DNA from 3 places in the Blautia faecicola genome. Region 1 is predicted to be linked to each of the others. Evidence: predicted binding sites of a transcription regulator. Region 1 holds the regulator's gene; each other region holds the start of a gene.
What was found. Region 1 encodes Rex, which represses fermentation and respiration genes when NADH is low (regulators of the CRP and FNR family bind a similar motif). Its sites were predicted from a motif close to ATTGTTAANTANTTAACAAT; they were not measured.

Region 1 (7,784 bases):
TCCGCAGCTCGCCATGCATTCGCCTTACGAGACAGCCGGAAGCGAGGATACCGGGTATTTGATCCGCGCAGCGGCATATTTCTTTGAAAGCTCGATCTGCGAGGACGGATACGGAAGATATACGATTGAACATATGTAAATAAGCGTATTGTATACATATATAATTATGTTTATACTGCCAAAAGGCAGGTGCATCAAATTGCCATGCACCTGCCTTTTTTATCGTTTTGAGAATTCGGTCATCAGAAGCAGCCGTTTCCGTTTCCACATCCGCCGCAGAACAGAAGGATCAGCAGGATCAGGCAGCAGCTGTTGTCATTTCCGCATCCACATCCGTCATTGTTTCCGCAGCATGCCAGAAGGATCAGAACCCAAAGGATGCAGCTGCAGCTTCCGTTGCCGCCCCAGAGATTAAACAGTCCGGTTCCGTTGCAACCATTGTTGCATCCGTTATTACAGCCGTTGTTGCAACCGTTGTCGCATCCGCAGTTTGTAGCAGTGATATCACTCATTGAAGTATTCCTCCGTTTAGGATTGATTACACTTCATCTTATGGAACGGACAGGCAGATGGTTACGAAATTACCGGAAATTTTTTTATGTGGTGGAGATCGCACGGAACACCTGATAAACATCCAGTGTTCCATAGCCCCATTCCCGGTTGGGATAGAACAGATCCTGATTTCTCGCCGCTCCGCGGATCAGGAGATTCTTCATCTCGTAGGTCGATAGATACCGGGGAACCGGCAGATTCCGTCCCCATTCCATCAGAAGGGCACAACTTCCTGCTGTCAAGGCAGCAGCGGCACTCGTTCCGTCCCGCTGTATATAACGATCTCTGGCTCCGGGACCGGTTACATTCACCCCCGGGGCACAAAGATCCGGTTTTACCTGCAGATTTCTTGTATAACCACGGCTGGAGTTTAGATAGATGCTTTTGCTGTAGGCGTCGTAAGCGCCCGCTGTGATCACATACACCGAATTGCCTGGGGCTGTGATGGTTGTGTAAGAATCCGGCGTAAGGAATGTAACATTCGTGGAGATAAACCCACTGATGGGAAGCCACAGATGGAATTCGCTTCTGGAATTCCCGGATGCATAGACCTGGATCGTCCAGATACCCGGTGTGGGAGCCACAAACCGAAGAAAGATCAGCTGGCTGCCGGAAGTGCTCTGCACCACCTCATAATACAGTTCAATGCGCGTGCGGTCGAGAAAAAAGGGAATACTCTGCATCTGTCCCAGTCTTGCAGGTACACGCGGGATGACCTCGCCGGAGGGAGAGCGGAAACCGACAGAAAAAAGTTCCGGCGGGAAGCACCACAGTTCCACAAAGAATCCTTTGCATCCGTCCGGAACCAGGATTTCCACGGAGGCTGATTCCGTGTTGCCCGTAATGCTTCCAAAATAATGGTGTGCTTTGCCTGCTTCATTCCCCGCTGCGGTGACACTGGCGATTCCCGGAACCGTGCCAAGGTTCTGCAAGCTGATATCGAGCGGGGTATATCCCATATGATCCCCCTGATTACTTCCCAGCGCCAGGCACAACACCAGCGGCAACTGTAGACGGTCTGCCAGTTCTACAAGGTACTGGATTCCCGCCATAATATCATTTTCCTGATACACCGGTCCTTCGCCGGAATAAAAATAAAAATCCTGTAATGGCTGTTTTGCCTCTTTCAGTTTTACCACCGCAATCTGTGCCTCATCGGCTGCCCCGATAAATTCCTGCTGCCGATTTTCGCTTCCTGCCGCTACCCCGGTCACAAAGGTTCCGTGTCCCTGCGGATCACTGACCGGAACAAGTGAGAGTGGATCCTCCCGCCCGAGTGCTTCCTGAATCTGTTCTGCCGTATAGACCGTCCCGTACCCGAAAGGACCGTCCCCGGCGGGAGAGGGCAGTGTCTGATCCCAGATTTCCACGATCCGTGTTTGACCGGTTGCAGTTAAAAAAGCAGGGTGTGTGTAGTTGATCCCCGTATCCACAAACCCAAGTAATATATTTGCTCCATGAAGTTGTAATCCCGGCTGGTTCTGCGTCTGAAGGATTCCGCTGACTTCCAGACTGGTTGTGTCTAACGGAACATACAGATTCGGAACCAGACTGTACACAAACTGAATATTTCCCAGAATCGCATTCGAACGCATTGGTACATGGATCACTGCAAACTGGTCGTTCAGTATCGTAGGCGTATACGGAGCGATGATCTGCTGATAGTATACTTCCCCGATCTTTCCGTAGGGGATGATCAGATCCATCCTGTCATTTGCATAAATATCTTCCTGTTGCTGCGTCATAGTATACCTGTTAGTCTTTTTTTCTACTATATGCCCTGTTTTCTCTTTCCTTCTAACCTTTTGACCCTGGTATCATAACATAGAAAAAAGGCCAGATTTTCTATGCATGCAAATACATGGACGGGAACCGGTATCGGTGTTGCGATCCTCGATACCGGACTGTACCCTCACGCGGATTTTGGAGATCGGATCCGGGGATTTCAGGATTTTCTTGGACGCCGTCCTTACCCTTATGATGACTCCGGGCACGGAACTCATGTGGCGGGGATTCTTGCAGGGGACGGAAGTGCCTGTGAACGGCATTATCGGGGTATTGCGCCCGGCTGCCACCTGATTGCTGCAAAGATCCTTGATAAACGGGGAAACGGAAGATTACAGGACGTTTTACGGGCCCTGCAATGGATCTCAGCCAATCAGAAGCGCTACGGGATCCGTATTATCAATATTTCTGTGGGCGCTGCAGCAAAAGATTCAAAAGCCGCCACACGGCTGGTAAAAGCAGTAGAACAGGCATGGGATCAGGGATTTGTGGTGGTAACCGCGGCAGGAAATATGGGACCCGCATATGGCAGTGTCACAGCTCCGGGAAGCAGTAAGAAAGTGATCACCGTCGGAGCGAGTGATATGCTTGACCGGATCAGTTCCGTCTCCGGTGCAGGTCCGACGGCAGAATGTGTCTGTAAACCGGATCTTGTCGCTCCGGGCGCCGATGTGATCTCCTGTGCCAATAAAAGGAACAGTTATGCGATCAAAAGCGGAACCTCGATGTCCACACCAAAGGTCTCGGGTGCGATCGCTTTACTGTTGCAGAAAGATCCGCTTCTTACGAACGTGGAAGTGAAGATGCTGTTACGGGAATCCTGCATCGACCTCGGATATCCGAGAAACCGGCAGGGGTGGGGAAAACTGGATATCCGAAAGCTTCTCACGCTCTAAACGAAATGCAGAAGAGAAAAGCAGCTACGACCATGTTTTTCAGGATACAATCTCTGCCGCAACTTCATGCAGCCTCAGAGTCTCAGCATCTTGAAGTTGTGTGATATAAGATAGAAAAAGTCCGTGAAAACCGATTACTATTGGTTTCTCACGGACTTTTATTGTAGTTAAATGATGATTATTCGTCTTACTATATGTCTGACGGATTGGCAGCCTCCGGGCTGTCTACGCCAGTTCTTCCCATTTCGCATACAGTTCTTCCAATTTTTCTGCGATTTCCGCTTTTTCTTTCGAAAGCCGTACACATTCCGCCACATTGACGGCGACTTCCGGCTGCGCCATTTCCTCGTCGATCTCGCTGTCTCTGGTTTCAAGTTTTTCGATCTCGGCTTCCGTCTTTTTCAGATCATTTTCCCGTTTTCGAAGTCTCGCCTGTTCCTCTTTCTGCTGTTTCCAGTCGAGTTTGGTGGCAGAAACGGATGCATCTGCGACAGCCTCATCCTCCTTCGGCGCATAGATCTGTGTCAGTTCTTCTTTTTTCTCCAGATAATAGTCATAATTACCGATGTAATTAACCATCGCCTGGTTCGTAAGCTCCAGGATCCGGGTTGCGGTCTGGTTAATAAAATAACGGTCGTGGGACACATACAGAACCGTTCCGGTGTAGCGGTTGAGCGCCTGCTCCAGAATTTCCTTCGATACGATATCCAGGTGGTTGGTCGGCTCGTCGAGGATCAGGAAGTTTGCTTCCGAAAGCATCAGCTTCGCCAGGGATACACGACCACGTTCCCCACCGCTCAGGGCACTGATCAGTTTAAATACATCATCCCCGGTAAATAAGAACGCTGCCAGCACATTGCGGATCTCTGTATTGGTCAGATACGGGTACTCATCCGAAATCTCCTCAAAAATTGTTTTTTCCATATGGAGTACATGGTGTTCCTGATCGTAGTAACCGATCTGTACTTTGCTTCCCAGTTCGATTTCTCCCGCATCCGGCTCCACAAGACCATTTAAAATCTTGAGGATCGTTGTTTTACCGGTTCCGTTGGCACCGATGATTGCAACCCGTTCTCCGCGTTTTATCGAGAAATCTACGCCTGAGAAGAGATCCTGCTGTGGAAATGCTTTCGCCAGATCTTTTACCGTCAATACATCATTTCCACTGACCACTCGCGGTGTCAGTTCCAGATGCATCTCCGTATTTTCTTCCACCGGTTTATCCAGCACTTCGATCTTATCCAGCATCTTTTCGCGGCTCTCCGCACGTTTGATTGATTTTTCGCGGTTAAAAGATTTTAACTTTGCGATAACTTCTTCCTGATGCTTGATTTCCTGCTGTTGATTCATCCATGCTTTGTATTCCGCATCACGGATCATCGCTTTTTTCTCCGCATATGCAGAATAATTACCCATAAAGGTACGAACGTGTCCCCGGTCGATCTCAACCACCTTCGTCACGACACGATCCAGAAAATACCGGTCATGGGAGACAATAAATACAGCTCCTTTATAGTTAATGAGATATGTCTCCAGCCATGCGATCGAGTCCATATCCAGGTGGTTGGTCGGCTCGTCAAGAAGAATGATATCCGGATTGGATAACAGCAGGCGGCCGAGCGCCACACGGGTCTTCTGACCACCGGATAACGTACCGATCTTTCTGGAAAAATCCTCTTCCTCAAAGCCAAGACCTTTTAATACCCCCACAACCTCACTGCGGCAGGCATATCCGCCTTCCAGTTCGAACTGATGGGTCAGACGGGAGTAGGAAGAGAGCAGTTCATCCAGTTCCCGGCCGGTCAGCGTCTTCATCTGCTGTTCCATCGTACGGATCTTTTCTTCCATATCGAGCAGATATTGTTTGACAGAAAGCAGTTCCTCGTAGATGGTATTATCCCCGCTGACTTCCTGATGCTGTGCCAGATAACCGAGCGTTTTCCCTTTGGCAATAACTACCTCACCGGAATCTGCCGGTATTTCCTGCATGATAATTTTTAACAGGGTGGACTTACCGGCTCCGTTCGGTCCAATCAGTGCTGCCTTTTCCCGCTCTTCCAGATGAAAGGACACATCCTGTAAAATATCATCGGTTACGAATGATTTATTGATATTCTGACATGATAAAATCATGAAAAACCTCCTTAAATTTCACAAGTCTACCGAATATTATACATGAATGAGGAAAATTCGCAAGAAAATCGCAACAAAATCCCTAAGATTATTTGACAAACTTTTCACACTTAACTATAATAAAACTAATATGATGCAGGAGGAAAGCAGTGTGGAGGAAAAAGATATATCAAGAGCAGTCATCAAACGGCTCCCCCGATATTATCGTTATCTGGGAGAACTGATGGAAGATGGCGTAGAGAGAATCTCGTCCAATGAGTTGAGCGGACGGATGAAAGTGACAGCATCTCAGATCCGGCAGGATCTGAACAATTTTGGTGGATTTGGACAGCAGGGATACGGATATAATGTAAAATATCTCCATTCGGAAATTGCGAAAATCCTGGGTCTGGATCGCACACACAATATGATCATCGTAGGTGCCGGTAATCTCGGTCAGGCACTTGCCAATTATACGCAGTTTGAAAAACAGGGATTTAAGATTGTGGGAATCTTCGATGTAAACCCGGTCATGCGGGGAGTTTCCGTGCGTGGCATCGAGATTCGTATGATTGATGAACTTCCGGAATTTGTAAAAAATAATCATGTGGAGATTGCAACACTGACTCTTCCAAAAGCAAAAGCACTTGATATGGCGAAACTTCTGGTAGATGTGGGAGTAAAAGCGATCTGGAACTTTGCACATACCGACCTGAACCTTTTCATGCCGGATGATGTGATTGTGGAAAATGTACACCTTTCGGAAAGTCTGATGCGGCTGTCTTATAACCTGAGCCGCTTTGAGAAAGACCACCTACAGGAATAAAGAAAATTTCAGCGAGGCTGCTGCCGAAAAGGGCAGCAGCTTTTTTGCATTACACGTCAATCATTGGTCCGGTGGACCAAGTTTGATGATAGTGACAGGAGAGATCATAACTATGCAGATTTTAGTAACAGGAGAACAGATGAAACAGCTGGATCAGGCTACGATCCAAACGATGGGGATTCCGTCCCTGGTTTTGATGGAGCGGGCGGCACTTGCTGTATTTGATTGTCTGAGACAGCATTTTTCTCTGAAAAAAACACTGGTTGTGTGTGGTTCCGGCAATAACGGAGCGGATGGTATGGCAGTTGCAAGACTGCTGCATCTGGCAGGGTATTCGGTGGATCTATATCTGGCGGGCAATCCCGCTTCTTTTACCGAAGAGATGAAGATCCAATGGCAGGCAGCCAAAAATTATCAGGTATCCATAGTCAACAACTGCCGGTTTTCTGAATATACTACTATCGTAGATGCACTTTTTGGCGTCGGATTATCCCGGGAATTGTCAGGAAAATATCAGACTCTGGTGGATGCGATCAATGCTTCCGGCGTTCCGGTTCTCGCGGTGGATATTCCTTCCGGCATCCATGCGGGAACGGGACAGGTTATGGGAACCGCTGTCCGGGCAGCAGAAACCGTTACGTTTGCCTACCGCAAACTAGGGATAAGCCTGTATCCGGGAACCGTCTATGCTGGTAACGTCCAGGTAAAAGATGTCGGAATCTACGGTGCATCCAAAGGAATTTATGCATTGGATAAAGAAGCCATTTCCTGGCTTCCCGCGCGGGATCCGGGAGGTAATAAAGGAACCTTCGGAAAAGTCCTTCTGATTGCGGGCAGCCGCAACATGAGCGGCGCCGCGTATTTTTCCTCGAAAGCAGCACTTGTAAGCGGTGCCGGAATGGTCCGTATCCTGACCGATGAGAGCAACCGGACGATCTTACAGCAGCAGTTTCCGGAAGCCATGCTCTCGGTTTACGATTCCTCCATGCAGCACGAGAAACTTGCAGATGTTCTGAAAAAAGCCATGCACTGGGCAGATGTAATTGCGATTGGTCCGGGGCTTTCCACTTCCAAAACAGCAGAGGATTTGCTGCAAATGGTATTGACATTCCGCCAGAGCAAGCCTATAGTCATGGATGCAGATGCTTTAAATCTTCTGGCAAAACGAAAAGATCTGCAATCACAGTGTGACGCTTCCTGTATCCTGACACCCCATATGGGAGAGATGAGCCGACTGGCAGACTGCACCATCGGTGATCTGAAGGCACATCCGCAGGAAGCTATGGAAACTTTGTACAGACAATGTCCGTGTACTCTGATCATGAAAGACGCACGCACCTGGATCCGGACAGCAGACGGAGTATATTATCTGAACCTGACCGGTAATCATGGGATGGCTACTGCGGGTTCCGGCGATGTTCTATGCGGGATCACAGCAGGACTGCTGGCGCAGGGGATGCGTTCTTCTCAGGCAGCACCATTTGCCGCATGGCTTCATGGAATTGCCGGTGATCACGCTGCACAGGAAAAAGGAGCGCGTTCCATGACTGCCTCAGATATCCTTTCGGGGCTTTGTGTACAATTGCAGATGCTTGATCGAAAAATTGCCAGAA
Region 2 (7,784 bases), 1.0 Mb from region 1:
AAGCATGCCGATCATCACCATACTGATCGGACCGATCATGCCAGCAAGGGAGGAAGTCATAGAATCGAGAATCTTCGGCAGATGGATGTTACACAGGAAAAACACCAGTCCCACAAGGATCGCGATCAGATTGATGTTCTGCACGATCTTTTTCCAGTTCACCTGGCGCTGTCCCTGCATCAGGGACTGTCCGTGCGTCCACACGATGATCGTCTGTACACACAGAAAGCCGCTGGCATAGATCACCCATTCTTCTCCCAGGATCGACGTCACCAGTGGCAGGATCAGATTGCCCGCATTTGAATAGATCAGCGAAGCCGTCTCCACCTCATCCATGTTTAGCAGCTTTCTCAGAATCCCGCAGACTATAAACAATATTACATGGATCAGGATCGCCGCGACGACTGCAAGCAGAAATCCATTTCTTATCTTTGTGGAATATTCGATCTGAAAAGCATGAATCGTCACGCAGGGCAGCACCAGATAAATCGTCACCATCGAAAGCACCCGGCTGTCCTCTGTCTCCACAATCCCCAGCTTTACGATCAGGAATCCCAGTCCCATAATCAGAAATAATACAGCAATCTGCTGCATCAGCAATAATGCAATCACTTTTTCTCCTCCTGGTTCTTCTATGTACTCTCAGATGCTTTTGTTTTCCACTTTTTCTTATTTCCAAAGGTCTTCCGGTACTCATTCGGATTCATGCCTGTGGTCTTCTGAAAGATTCTGGCAAAATGGCTCTGGGAGCTGAAACCGAGGTAAAACGCGATATCCTGCACCCGGTAATCGGAGTATTTTAACAGGTTCTCTCCTCTTCGCACCTTTTCCTGCCGGATATATTCAATCATCGTGATATTCTCACTGGTGCTGAATAGATGCGAGAGATAATCCGGATTCACCTGCAGCGCCTGTGCAATATCCTGTACCTGTATCGCCCCGTGCAGATGATGAAATACATAGTCTTTGACCTGTGCGATCAGCGGATTCACCTGATTTTCCCCCTCCACGATCTCATTATTTTTCTCTTCTTTCACCATGCGTGCATAGGTAAACTTGATTTCCCGCTTAAAAGCCTCCACCTCCGGAAGATTTTCGATTTCTTCCACCTGCTGGCTGAAGCTGTCTGCCAGGGAAAACGATTTTTCTGTACTCATTCCTCCGCGGATCGCCGCTCTGGATGCCAGCGTAATATTTCCGATTGCCACATTTTTCGCTGAACGCAGCGGATCTTTCGCCAGAATTCCGATCTCTCCCTCATAGGTTTCGGACATACTCCGGCTCAATGCTTCCATGTCTCCGTTGGTAATGCTGTTCATCTCACGCAGTTCCTGTTCATAAGGGTTGTGAAGTCCTACATTTTCCTGATACTGGAACAGCTCTCTCGATAAGCGCCGTTCAAACTCCTGCCCGGACTGATAATTTTTCCTGTTTTTTTTCCAGAATTCATCCACGCTCATCGTAACACCGGTGCTCTGCCAGTGCAGCAGAAGCATCATCGAAACCATTTTTTTGATGCTCGTTACAGGTGGCTGATAATCTGTTTTTCCCATGTTCCATTCCCGGCGCACTTCGATCAGCTGCTCCCTCGACAAAGCTCTGGACACCACCGGTCCCGCAAGCAGGATCTGACCCGTCACAGGATCTTCCGGAAATACGGCAAATAACAGCCGTTTTTCCGCAAAGATCACCGGATATTCTCTTGCTCTCTCTCTGGCGACCGCTATCATCTGGTGATTTTTTTCGTAAAACAGCCGTTCCACATTTCTCATCCCTACTCCCAGTTCCACACTTCCATCCCGGTTCACAATCTGAAACGGTGTGTGTGCCAGGCTGACCATCTGCTTCAAAACGTATGTCTCTGTCATAATTCATCCCCCTCGTTGTCATACAGTCATTTTATCTCATTCCCCCTGCTTTCGCAATTCTATTTTCCTCTTCTGTTTTCTTTTTTCTGTGGTATGATAGAGAGTACGGAAATCTTTAAAGAAAGCAGGTACTTATTATGCCCCTGACAACTGAAACCTCTTCCCTCACCCGGGGAGAGAAAACAAAATACCGTCTGGCGGAATCCATGAAGGAATGTATGTGCCACACTCCGGTAGACGCAATCACCGTCCGCCAGATCACAGAGAACTGCGGTCTGACCAGGCAGACCTTTTACCGGAACTTCATGGACAAATTTGATCTGATCAACTGGTACTTTGATAAACTACTGATCAAATCCTTTGAATACATGGGACAGGGAAAAACGGTGCAGGAAGGTTTACAGTTAAAATTTTCCTATATCGCAGAAGAAAAAGAATTTTTCCGTGCCGCCTTCCGTTATGACCGGCAGAACTCACTGCGGGAACACGATTTTCAGCTGATCTTCCGCTTTTATCAGGATCTGATCCAGTTAAAGACCGGCGCTCCGGCATCCGATGATATCCGGTTTCTCCTTGAGATGTACTGCCACGGATCGATCTCCATGACCATCGAATGGGTACTCTCCGGCATGGCAGTCTCCCCGGAAGACCTGGCACGCCTGATGGTGGAAGCCATGCCAGCCAAACTGGCGGATCTTTTTGCTTCTTTCGGCGTTCTGACGGAATAAAAAAAAATTTTTCCATCAAAATGTTACATTTGCCGAATTCTGTAACTTTCTTTTTCGGAAAAACATTGTTAATATAATCACAAAAGAACGGAACAGCCGGAAAGCGGTGATTCCCTAAGAGAAAAGGAGTGTTTGTATTATGGCAAATCGTATCATGTTAAATCAGACTTCTTATCACGGAGCAGGTGCTATTCAGGAAATCGTAAATGAAGCAAAGGCACATGGATTTAAAAAAGCGTTCGTATGCTCCGACCCGGATCTGGTAAAATTCAATGTAACTTCCAAAGTAACAGACCTGTTAAAAGAAAACGGTCTGGACTATGAACTTTACAGCGACATCAAACCGAATCCAACCATCGAAAATGTACAGCACGGCGTACAGTCCTTCAAGGATTCCGGTGCTGATTATCTGATCGCTATCGGCGGAGGTTCTTCCATGGATACTTCCAAAGCCATCGGTATCATCATCGCAAACCCGGAATTTGAAGATGTCAGAAGCCTCGAAGGTGTGGCTCCGACTAAGAAACCTTGCGTACCGATCATCGCTGTACCTACCACAGCCGGAACTGCTGCGGAAGTAACCATCAACTATGTCGTTACCGATGTGGAAAGAAAACGTAAATTCGTATGCGTTGACCCACACGACATGCCGATCATCGCAATTGTCGATCCGGAGATGATGGCTTCCATGCCAAAAGGACTGACCGCTTCCACCGGTATGGATGCTCTGACCCATGCCATCGAAGGTTACACCACAAAGGCTGCATGGGAAATGACAGATATGTTCCACCTGAAAGCCATCGAGATCATCTCCAGATCTCTTCGCGGTGCTGTGGAAAATACAAAAGAAGGCCGTGAGGGAATGGCTCTTGGTCAGTATATCGCAGGTATGGGATTCTCCAACGTAGGTCTGGGAATCGCTCATTCCATGGCTCATACCCTGGGTGCTGTTTATGATACCCCGCACGGTGTTGCCTGCGCAATGATGCTGCCGATCGTTATGGAATACAACCAGGAATGCACCGGTGAAAAATATCGTGAGATTGCACGTGCTATGGGTGTGAAAGGTGTCGACGATATGACACAGGAAGAGTACAGAAAAGCAGCCATCGATGCTGTCAAGAAACTGTCCGCTGATGTCGGAATCCCGTCTGTTCTCGAAGCTGTCAAAGAAGAAGACCTGCAGTTCCTTGCAGAATCCGCTCACGCAGATGCCTGCGCACCGGGTAACCCGAAAGACGCAAGTGTGGAAGATCTGAAAGATCTGTTCCGTAAGATCATGAAATAAGCAACATTTATAAAACTCTGCAAAAAAGAGGAAGTCTCCGATATGAGCTTCCTCTTTTTTATTTATCCGGCTTCCCGGATCTTTTTCAGAAATTCCTCCACCGGGAGCGGTCTGGAAAAATAATATCCCTGAATCATATCCACGCCCCACGCTTCCATAAGTTCCACCTCTTCCTGCTCTTCTACTCCTTCTGCCACGATCGTATATCCCTGTTGCCGGAGAATCGTTACAATGTTGCGATAAAACTCTCCTGCTACCTTATGCTGACGAATACCGTTTAACATGGAGCGATCCATCTTGATACACTGGAACGGCAGTTTCAGTACAGCATTCAGGTTGGCATATCCGGAGCCAAAGTCATCCATGCACAGGCCTATACCATCTTTTACAAAGACTTCCACCGCCTCATACACCTCTTCTTTGTATTCTGTCGCAACAGTCTCTGTGATCTCAAACTGGAAAAACGACGGCTCCAATCCATGTTCCCGGATAATTCCCAGCAATTGTCCGACATATCCTTTCTTCAGAAGCTGGGCCGGTGAAAGATTGTACTTGATATTTTTCAGCTGCTGCATGATTTCCGGACATTTTTGAACCATCTGGCACACTTTTCGGAACTGCAGCAGGCCAATCTCATTGATTTGTCCATTCTGCTCAGCAATTCGGATAAATATTTCCGGAGATATCGGTCCGAGGCCGGGGTGATGCAGCCGGCTGAGTGCTTCTGCCGTAACAAACCTCTTTTCCCTGATCGAATAAACCGGCTGATAATATACTTCAAACAGATCTTCTTCTATCGCTCTGTAAAGATATGCTTCAATTGTTTTTTGCCGGAGAAATCCGTGCTTCACGTATTCATCCCCCCGGACCAGCAATGTTTCCTGAGTTCTCGGAACTAATGCCGTCAGATATTCTACATAATTCAGGAGATTTTCACTGCCAAGCTGATTCCCGTATGGTATTCCGCAGATTGCTGCTGAAAACAGAATTTCTTCCCCTTCCATGGCAATCGGATGAGAAAAATACCGCAGCAGCTTCTGCAGTACCGCTTCGTATTCTTCAAAAGAGTACATTCCGATCAGTATCCTTTTCCCACTGATTCTGTAAACATAGGGACTTTCTGTAAACTCCCATACCTGCCCTGCTATCTTTTTCAGAAAACAATCTGCCCATGGAACCCCGTAAATGGTATTCAGCTGTTTCAGCTGCCTAAGATCAACAACTGCCACATAAATCTCCCGTTTGCGTCTGCACTGTTCTTCTGTCCACTCCTGAAAACATTGCATATCCAAAAGTCCTGTCAGATTATCGGTATACACATACGGGTTCTGAAAGGCAAGCAGCAGGACCATCAGACAAAGTGCTATAGCAAATCCGGTCAGCAGAACTTCCTGATAAAATCCCTGCAACAGCACACAGCTGACCATAATAAAAAGAATTTCCCAGATCACACCAAATTTTCGTTTCCCAAGTTTCTGATAATTCCGGATGCTTTCCCCACCGATCACCAGTCCATACCAGACAGCCTGCATATACATCATAAGATACAGCGGCCCTCTGATATATGCTCCGTTCGCTGAGACTGAAAACAAAAGACCTGTCTGAAAGTTACCCATGATCAGCACCGTAAGCACCACGGTTGGCAAAAGCAGCAGACAACGTACCCCTGGTAATTTTTCTTCCACTGACCATCCTGCCAGAGCCAGTGAGTACAGATAAAGAACCGGTGGAATCAGCAGCTGGCACAAATAAAACAGTACTAAAATCACATAAAGTATCCTGGAGAATTCCGGACGACTGTTGTCAATAACAACTGTACTGACCATATCCAGTATAATATCTCCGATTCCAAGCAACATAAAAATCTGAAATGTTTTTTCTGTCTTGTTACCGGCATACTGCCGTTGTTTCATAAAATGATGCCATAAGACAATCAGAAAGATCAGTGCTGCCACTAAAAAATCCATATTATATCTCATAGTGGACATCTTCCTCCTGTGCTTCTTCTCTTTTGTACCAGCCCTTATTGCTGTACATATTCTGATCCGCCTCGAACTTCCAGTCACTGATACTCTTTCTCATCCCGCGACTGTCCTGTAACCAGCTGAATCCACGGGCTACTGACAGTTTCTGGTCATTGGAACGATTATATTCTTCTACCGCGGCATCCAGTCTGCAGGAAAGCTCTTCCTCGGATATTTTTATTTCCGGAAGAATCGCACAAAACTCGTCTCCTCCTATCCGAAAACAATATCCGAGACTTCCATACGCTTTCTGGATACTCTGTGCTGCTCCAATCAGAAGTTCATCTCCGGCTCCATGTCCATAAATGTCATTTATCTGTTTCAGATGATTCATATCCATAAATATCATCACTGCATTTTTCCAGTTGCAGATGCCCTCTTCAAGATCCTCTAAAATTTTTTCATAGGCATACCGGTTTTTCATACCGGTCATCTGATCTTCCTGCGCCAGTTTTTTATATACCTCTGCTTCCGTCCTAAAACGCAGATTTTCCACCATAGCCCTGCCAAGACCCCACAAAAGAAGCGATATAAAAATGACAATTCCCGCTTCGAAAATCAGATCGTATCCGGTAATTCCGAAAAACCAGTATAACACCAGGGTTCCCACGCCGACAAAGGCCAGAATACCGAATGCTATGAGGATCGAATATATCTGTCTGTTTTTCACTGCCTTGTATTCCCGGTATAAAAGAACACTCAGCAGGATGCATCCGCCCCCAAGAAGCAGATGAGTGATCATCAGCATGTTGATAAGCTGGACATGGAACCAGTAGGTGCAGATACTTTGCAGAATCACATTCAGATAAAACAGAGCAATCAGAACCGATATGCTTGTATACTTCTGCATTCCTTCTGTCTCCCGGACAAACCGGATAACCGGAACGCTCATCAGCATAAATGTATAAAAAGATATCTCATTGACCGCCGGTGAATAATGACTCAGATACTGCATCAGCGAAGAATCTGTCACGCACCAGATGCCACATAGGAGCAGAAACAATCCCACACTTGCAAACCGTCTGTCTGTCATTTTCCTTACGCGAAGATACGCATAGATTCCGATTGCGAAAATGCCCAGTACCAGCATGCCCAGAACAATCACAAACACCGGAGCCGCATTCATGATCTGAAATCTGAAAATAGCTTCGCTGCTTCCCATATATACCGGCGTCAGTTTACACACTCCACTTTCCGGCACAGTATACAGAAAACACAGCTGACTGCTTTTGCGTAATGCCGGCAATGTCACACGGCATTCCAGTTTTCTTTCCATCTGCAGGTTTCTTTTAAATCCGTATTCGCGATACTGATAAATTGTTTTCCCATCCATCCGGATCTGCAGGCGATATGGTGCTCCCCAGGTAAGAAGAACCATATCTCTGTTCTCATCCGTCACTGTATCGTTATATAATTCCAGTACTGTTCCCGGATCTGCCTGAAGTGTTGTCGGAAGAGTCACTTCTGTTCTTTCCCCGTCTTTCAGATAATACCATCCATCGCTCAGATTCTGGATTTGCTGAGTTTCCCCTCTGCCAGTCATCACTGTTCCTTTTCCGATTACCAGAATCATCAGAACGAATATCAGAAACAGACATGCCGAAAAGATTCTCTTTTTCTGCACATATTTTTGCATCTTTCCCCCTCCATATGAAAAAATCCCCTGAATCACATCTCTGGATTCAGGGGATTTTCATCCGTATATGTAACAAGTATTCCCCATTCACGACAATACGCTCAGCGATCAAAATCTGTCTCAAAAACTCCTTCCGGTGTCTTCATCGTCAGAATACCCAGATTAAAGTTATCATCAGAAACAGTGATATGATACTCAAATATCACATCTTCCTCAAATTTGGAAAGTACCAGATACGTT
Region 3 (7,784 bases), 270 kb from region 1:
ACGCCGATCATGTTTCCGGCGATTGCGGTCTGTGACGGTATCGCCATGGGACATATCGGAATGAAATATTCCCTGGTAACCCGTGACCTGATCGCTGATTCCACAGAAGCGATGGCGATGGCCCATCAGTTCGATGCACTGGTTATGGTGCCAAACTGTGATAAAAATGTACCGGGACTTCTGATGGCAGCAGCCAGACTGAACGTACCAACTGTATTTGTCAGCGGTGGTCCGATGCTTGCAGGTCATGTACACGGTCAGAAACGAAGCCTGTCCAGTATGTTCGAGGCAGTAGGATCCTACGCAGCCGGAACTATGACAGAAGACGATGTGGAAGAATTTGAAAATAAAGTATGCCCGACCTGCGGTTCCTGTTCCGGTATGTATACAGCTAACAGTATGAACTGTCTGACCGAGGTACTGGGTATGGGGCTTCGTGGAAACGGAACCATCCCGGCTGTATATTCCGAACGTATCAAACTGGCAAAACATGCCGGCATGCAGGTTATGGAAATGTACAGAAAGAATATCCGTCCGAGAGATATCATGACAAAAGAAGCAGTCATGAATGCACTGACTGTAGATATGGCACTGGGATGTTCTACTAACAGTATGCTGCATCTGCCGGCAATCGCACATGAAATCGGATTTGACTTCGATATCACTCTGGCAAATGAAGTAAGTGCTAAAACACCAAACCTGTGCCATCTGGCACCGGCAGGACCGACTTACATGGAAGACCTGAACGAAGCAGGCGGTGTGTATGCTGTCATGAATGAATTATCAAAGAAAAATCTGCTGAATCTGGATTGCATGACAGTAACCGGAAAAACAGTAGGAGAAAATATTGCAAACTGCGTTAACCGGAATCCGGAAGTTATCCGACCGTTAGACAATCCATACAGCCAGACCGGAGGACTTGCTGTTCTGACAGGTAATCTGGCACCAGACGGTGGTGTTGTAAAACGCAGTGCTGTCTGCGAAGAAATGATGGTACACGAAGGACCGGCTCGTGTATTTGAATGCGAAGAAGATGCGATTGCAGCCATCAAAGGCGGAAAAATTGTTGCGGGTGATGTTGTTGTGATCCGTTACGAAGGACCAAAAGGTGGTCCCGGCATGAGAGAAATGCTGAACCCGACTTCCGCAATCGCAGGTATGGGACTGGGATCTTCCGTAGCACTGATCACAGACGGACGATTCTCCGGAGCATCCAGAGGAGCTTCTATCGGACACGTATCACCGGAAGCAGCCGTAGGCGGACCAATCGCACTGGTAGAAGAAGGCGACATGATCCGTATTAATATTCCGGAAACCAGTCTGGAACTGCTGGTATCTGACGAGGAACTGGCAAAGAGAAAAGCAAACTGGCAGCCGCGTGAGCCGAAAGTAACGACCGGATATCTGGCACGTTATGCAGCTATGGTAACCAGCGGTAACCGTGGTGCCATTCTCGAAGTACCGAAGAAATAATTTAGGAGGAAAGACTGATGCAGCTTACAGGATCAGAAATTATTATTGAATGCCTGAAAGAACAGGGCGTAGACACCGTATTCGGATATCCGGGAGGAACGATTCTGAATGTCTATGATGCTTTATATAAACACAGCGATGAGATCCACCATGTACTCACATCTCATGAGCAGGGTGCTTCCCATGCTGCTGACGGATATGCCCGTGCTACCGGAAGAGTAGGTGTATGTATGGCAACCTCCGGTCCGGGAGCAACCAATCTGGTAACCGGTATCGCGACAGCCCATATGGATTCTATCCCGATGGTAGCGATCACAGCTAACGTGGCAACAGGACTTCTCGGACGTGACAGCTTCCAGGAGATTGATATCGCCGGCGTTGTTATGCCGATCACCAAATATAGTATGATCGTAAAAGATATCCATGACCTTGCACCTGCGATCCGACGTGCATTTACCATTGCACAGAGCGGAAGACCGGGTCCGGTACTTGTGGATGTGACAAAAGATGTGACAGCAGCTGTTACAGAATATACTTATCAGGAGCCGACACCGATCGCTCCGTATACTGCCGAGATGCTGGAATCTGACCTGGATCAGGCAGCAAAACTGATCAGTGAGGCAGAAAAACCATTCATTTTCGTGGGCGGTGGTGCGATCACTTCCGGAGCGGCAGAAGAACTGCGCAAATTTGCACACACCATTAATTCTCCGGTAACGGATTCCCTGATGGGAAAAGGCGCATTTTCCGGAGAAGACGAACTGTATACCGGTATGCTTGGTATGCACGGAACCAAAACATCCAACCTGGGTGTGACAAAGTGTGATCTCCTGATCACTGTGGGAGCACGTTTTTCTGACCGAGTAACCGGTAACACTGCAAAATTTGCACAGAATGCAAAGATCATCCAGATCGATGTGGATGCCGCAGAGATCAACAAAAACATTAAAGTAGACTGCAGTATCATCGGCGATGTTAAAGAAGTATTAAAAGAATTAAACAAAAAGATCCATCCGAAGAATCACGATGCCTGGGTGAAAGAAGTGGAAGATATGAAAGCAAAATATCCGCTGAAATATAACCAGGAAGGTCTGACCGGACCGTATGTCATCGAAGAACTGTATCGTGTGACAAAAGGTGATGCGATCGTCGTTACCGATGTGGGACAGCATCAGATGTGGGCTGCCCAGTATTACAAATACAAAGAACCGCGTACTCTGCTCACTTCCGGCGGACTGGGAACCATGGGTTACGGTCTTGGTGCAGCAATCGGTGCCAAATTCGGATGCCCGGACAAAGTGGTAGTCAATGTCGCAGGCGATGGATGCTTCCGTATGAACATGAACGAAGTTGCTACGGCAGCAAGAAATAACCTGCCGCTTATTGAGATCGTTATTAACAACCATGTACTGGGTATGGTACGCCAGTGGCAGACACTGTTCTACGATCATCGTTATTCCAGTACGATTCTGGATGATAAAGTAGATTTCGTAAAATTTGCAGAATCCATGGGTGCAGTTGGCATCCGTGTGACCAAAAAAGAAGAGGTGGGTCCGGCGATCGAAAAAGCAATCGCACTGAACACAACCGTTGTGCTGGACTGCCAGATCGACTGTGATGATAAAGTATTCCCGATGGTTCCTGCAGGAGCTCCAATCGAGGAAGTCTTTGATGCAGAGGATCTTGCGAAGAAAGAAAAATAGGAATTAATAAATAAAGCAAACCTGATACATTAAAAATATATATCTGGTTTGCTTTATTGCTATAAAAATATATTTAACAGAATTTTGATATTGACAATAATTTGTCAGAGGTGTATAGTGTTTCATATGTTAGCACGCTAAAGTGTTGACGGGAAAGAAGAAAAAGGATAACTGTTCAGCCGGTATACGCGAAGGTACGGAACAGTTATGAAAATGTGAGAAAGAGGAGGAAACTAAGGTGAGTAGAGTTTACAATTTTTCAGCGGGTCCTGCTGTACTGCCGGAAGAAGTGCTGAAAGAAGCACAGGCAGAAATGTTAGATTACAAGGGTACAGGAATGTCTGTGATGGAGATGAGTCACCGTTCCAAAGCTTTTGATCAGATTATTCAGGAAGCAGAAAAAGATCTGAGAGACCTGATGCACATCCCGGATAACTATAAAGTGTTATTCCTTCAGGGCGGAGCATCTCTGCAGTTTGCCATGATCCCGATGAACCTGATGAAAAACAAGGTTGCCGATTATATCGTAACCGGTCAGTGGGCAAAGAAGGCATGGCAGGAAGCACAGAAATACGGAAAAGCAAACAAGATTGCCACTTCCGAAGACAAGACATTCTCTTATATCCCGGACTGTTCCGATCTTCCGATCAGCGAAGATGCAGATTATGTATATATCTGTGAGAATAATACGATCTATGGAACAAAATTCAAAGAACTGCCAAATACCAAAGGAAAAGATCTGGTGGCAGATGTTTCTTCCTGTTTCCTGTCTGAACCGGTAGATGTAAGTAAATATGCAATCATTTACGGTGGTGTACAGAAAAATATCGGACCGGCCGGCATGGTCATTGCAATCGTAAGAGATGACCTGATCACAGACGATGTATTGCCGGGAACTCCGACCATGATGAAATATAAAACACATGCTGATGCAAATTCTCTTTATAATACACCGAACTGCTACTGCATCTACATCTGTGGTAAAGTGTTCAAGTGGCTGAAAAAACAGGGCGGTCTGGAAGCAATGAAAGAGCGCAACGAAAAGAAAGCCAAGATCCTGTATGATTATCTGGATGAAAGTAAACTGTTCAAGGGAACTGTAGAAAAAGCTTCCCGTTCTCTGATGAACGTTCCTTTCGTAACCGGAGATCCTGACCTGGATGCAAAATTCGTAAAAGAAGCAAAAGAAGCAGGTCTGGAGAATCTGAAGGGACACAGAACCGTTGGCGGTATGCGTGCAAGTATTTACAACGCAATGCCGATCGAAGGCGTGGAAAAATTAGTAGAGTTCATGAAAAAATTCGAGAAGGAGAATCTGTAAGATGTTTCAGTATCAATGCCTGAATCCAATTTCCAAGGTGGGACTGGATGGATTTACAAATGATTACATAAAAACAGAAGAAATAGAAAAAGCCGATGCGATCCTGGTAAGAAGTGCTTCGATGCATGAGATGAAATTACCGGAAAACATTCAGGCAATTGCCCGTGCCGGAGCAGGTGTCAACAACATTCCGTTAAAAGACTGTGCAGAACAAGGTATCGTCGTATTCAACACACCGGGAGCCAATGCAAACGGTGTCAAAGAAATGGTGATCGCCGGTATGCTCCTTGCTTCCCGTGATATCGTAGGCGGTGTAGAATGGGTAAAACAGGAAAAAGATAACGAAAATGTCGGAAAACTGGCAGAGAAACAGAAAAAACAGTTTGCCGGCTGCGAGATCAAAGGAAAGAAACTCGGTGTCATCGGTCTGGGAGCCATCGGAGCCATGGTAGCCAATACCGCTATTTATCTTGGCATGGAAGTATACGGATACGATCCATATATATCCGTAGACACTGCATGGAAGCTTTCCAGAGAGATCAAACATATTGCTAACGTAGAAGATATTTTCAAAGAGTGTGATTACATCACCTTGCATGTGCCGCTTCTTGACAGCACAAAGGGCATGATCAGCAAAGACAGTATCGCCATGATGAAAGACGGTGTGGTTCTGTTAAATTTCTCCAGAGACCTTCTGGTGGATGAAACTGCTCTGGTAGAAGCACTGGAAGCAGGAAAAGTGAAAAAATATGTTACAGATTTTGCAAATCCGACCGTTGCAGGTGCAAAAAATACACTGGTAACACCGCATCTGGGCGCATCCACAGCAGAATCCGAGGACAACTGTGCATGCATGGCAGTCAAAGAACTGAGAGCTTATCTGGAAAATGGTAATATCCATAATTCCGTGAACTATCCGAACTGTGATATGGGCATCTGTAGTGCAGCCGGAAGAATCGCCATCAACCACAGAAACGTAGTTAATATGATCAGCCAGTTCGCAACCGTTCTCGGTGGCGCAGGCATGAACATCTCCGATATGACAAACAAGAGTAAAGGGGATTACGCATACACCCTGATCGACCTGGAAACCCCGGCAACGCAGGAGATCATCGATAAATTAGACGAGATCAAGGGCGTTCTGAAAGTCAGAATCGTAAAATAAATAGAAAATAATATAGAGAGGAGAGTCGTTACATCCGAGAGGCTGGACGATTCTCTTTTTGTGTAATATAGTATTCTATTTACTTCTTCTTACGATTGTAATTCGAGTATGAAAATGGTATGATAGATATAATATATGAGAAAAAAAGCAGGAGGTAGGGGTTTATGTCTGATAAATTATATGAATTGATGGACTGGCCGGAGATTGAAGCGGTGGTATATTCCGAAGAATACGCACCGAGAGAAATCCTCGGACCACATGTGACCGGTGATGGGGTGCTGGTACAGTGCTTTTTTCCGGGAGCGGACAAAGTAACGGTGAAGACAACAAAAGACGGCAAAGAATACCTGATGAGCAAAGAAGACGATGCGGGATATTTTGCCGTATTACTGAACGGAAGAAAAATTCCGGAGTATACTTATTTGGTGGAAAAAGAGGGAGAGCAGACAGAATGTTATGATGCGTATGCATTTCCCTGTCAGATTACACTGGAGGAAGAACAGAAGTTTATCAATGGCATCTGCTATGATATTTACGAAAAACTGGGTGCGCATCCGATGACTGTCAACGGTGTGGACGGCGTGTATTTTGCAGTCTGGGCACCGAATGCATCACGTGTCAGCGTGGTTGGCGATTTTAACCACTGGGACGGCAGAGTGTACCAGATGCAGCGGCTTTCCGTATCGGGAATCTATGAGCTGTTTATCCCGCAGATTCCGGTAGGCTCCCTGTACAAATACGAACTGAAATTAAAGGATGGTCTGATCTATCTGAAAGCCGATCCGTATGCAAACCAGGCGGAACTTCGTCCGGCAACGGCATCGATCGTGGCAGAGCTGAACGGATATACCTGGAAAGACCAGACCTGGATGAAAGACCGGAAAAAGATCCAGACCGAGGATGCACCGATGTTTGTCTATGAGATGCATCTGGGATCCTGGAAGAAACCGGAAGACGGAAGAGAATTTTACAATTACCGGGAACTGGCACCGATGATCGTGGCATATGTCAAAGAGATGGGGTATACCCATGTAGAACTGATGCCGATTATGGAACATCCGTTTGATGCCTCCTGGGGCTATCAGGTGACCGGATATTATGCACCGACCAGCCGTTACGGTTCACCGGAAGACTTTATGTATTTTGTGGATACCTTGCATCAGGCGGGAATCGGTGTGATTCTTGACTGGGTACCGGCGCATTTTCCGCGGGATACGTTTGGACTTGCCAATTTTGACGGCACATGCCTTTACGAACATCTCGATCCGAGACAGGGGTATCATCCGCACTGGGGTACACTGATCTATAATTACGGCAGACCACAGGTGAAGAACTTCCTGATCGCCAATGCACTGTTCTGGACAGAAAAGTTCCATGCAGACGGTATCCGTTTTGATGCGGTGGCTTCGATGCTGTATCTGGACTATGGAAAGAACGACGGTGAGTGGGTGGCAAATATCTACGGCGGCAATGAAAATCTGGATGCCGTGGAATTCTTAAAACACCTGAATTCCATTTTCAAAAAGAAACATCCGGATGCCCTGCTGATCGCAGAAGAGTCCACGGCATGGCCGAGAGTGACCGGAAGCGTGGAGACGGAAGACGGTCTGGGATTTGATTACAAATGGAATATGGGCTGGATGAACGATTTCATCGGCTATATGAGCAATGATCCGTATTTTCGTGGTTCCCATCATAACGAACTGACCTTTAGTATGATCTACGCGTACAGCGAGCGGTTTATGCTGAGTCTCTCCCACGATGAGGTGGTACACCAGAAAGGTTCTCTGTTAGAGAAAATGCCGGGAACCGAAGATAAGAAATTCGCCAACCTGCGTGCGGCATATGGTTTCTTTATGACGCATCCGGGCAAGAAATTATTGTTCATGGGACAGGAATACGGTCAGGTTCACGAATGGGCGGAAAATAAAGCTCTTGACTGGGAAGACCTGGAAAAACCGGCACACCGGCAGATGCAGAACTATACCAAAGCGCTGATCCAGCTGTATAAGACGCATCCGGCACTGTGGGAACTGGACTATGATTCCGATGGATTTGAGTGGATCAACTGTGTGGAATGGGAAAAGAGCATGGTGACCTTCCTTCGAAAAGCAAAAAAACA

Region 2: fucO (lactaldehyde reductase) is a predicted target of Rex. The motif match lies at 2,661-2,680, and genes of this name have one in related genera.
Region 3: serC (3-phosphoserine/phosphohydroxythreonine transaminase) is a predicted target of Rex. The motif match lies at 3,266-3,285, and genes of this name have one in related genera.

What each region holds. Positions count from the first base shown of each region.
Region 1 is NZ_SDKC01000001.1:1,761,135-1,768,918, reverse strand. It holds gene ETP43_RS07975 (M18 family aminopeptidase) at 1-139, shown strand, start outside; gene ETP43_RS07970 (chorion class high-cysteine HCB protein 13) at 243-512, opposite strand; gene ETP43_RS07965 (S8 family peptidase) at 597-2,297, opposite strand; gene ETP43_RS07960 (S8 family peptidase) at 2,400-3,233, shown strand; gene ETP43_RS07955 (ABC-F family ATP-binding cassette domain-containing protein) at 3,459-5,366, opposite strand; gene ETP43_RS07950 (redox-sensing transcriptional repressor Rex) at 5,518-6,171, shown strand; gene ETP43_RS07945 (NAD(P)H-hydrate dehydratase) at 6,284-7,784, shown strand, end outside.
Region 2 is NZ_SDKC01000001.1:2,787,741-2,795,524, forward strand. It holds gene ETP43_RS12580 (AEC family transporter) at 1-612, opposite strand, end outside; gene ETP43_RS12585 (AraC family transcriptional regulator) at 633-1,868, opposite strand; gene ETP43_RS12590 (TetR/AcrR family transcriptional regulator) at 2,006-2,596, shown strand; gene fucO (lactaldehyde reductase) at 2,736-3,884, shown strand; gene ETP43_RS12600 (GGDEF domain-containing phosphodiesterase) at 3,947-5,863, opposite strand; gene ETP43_RS12605 (sensor domain-containing diguanylate cyclase) at 5,853-7,544, opposite strand; gene ETP43_RS12610 (hypothetical protein) at 7,646-7,784, opposite strand, start outside.
Region 3 is NZ_SDKC01000001.1:1,488,860-1,496,643, forward strand. It holds gene ilvD (dihydroxy-acid dehydratase) at 1-1,473, shown strand, start outside; gene ilvB (biosynthetic-type acetolactate synthase large subunit) at 1,491-3,176, shown strand; gene serC (3-phosphoserine/phosphohydroxythreonine transaminase) at 3,415-4,497, shown strand; gene ETP43_RS06640 (phosphoglycerate dehydrogenase) at 4,499-5,662, shown strand; gene glgB (1,4-alpha-glucan branching protein GlgB) at 5,827-7,784, shown strand, end outside.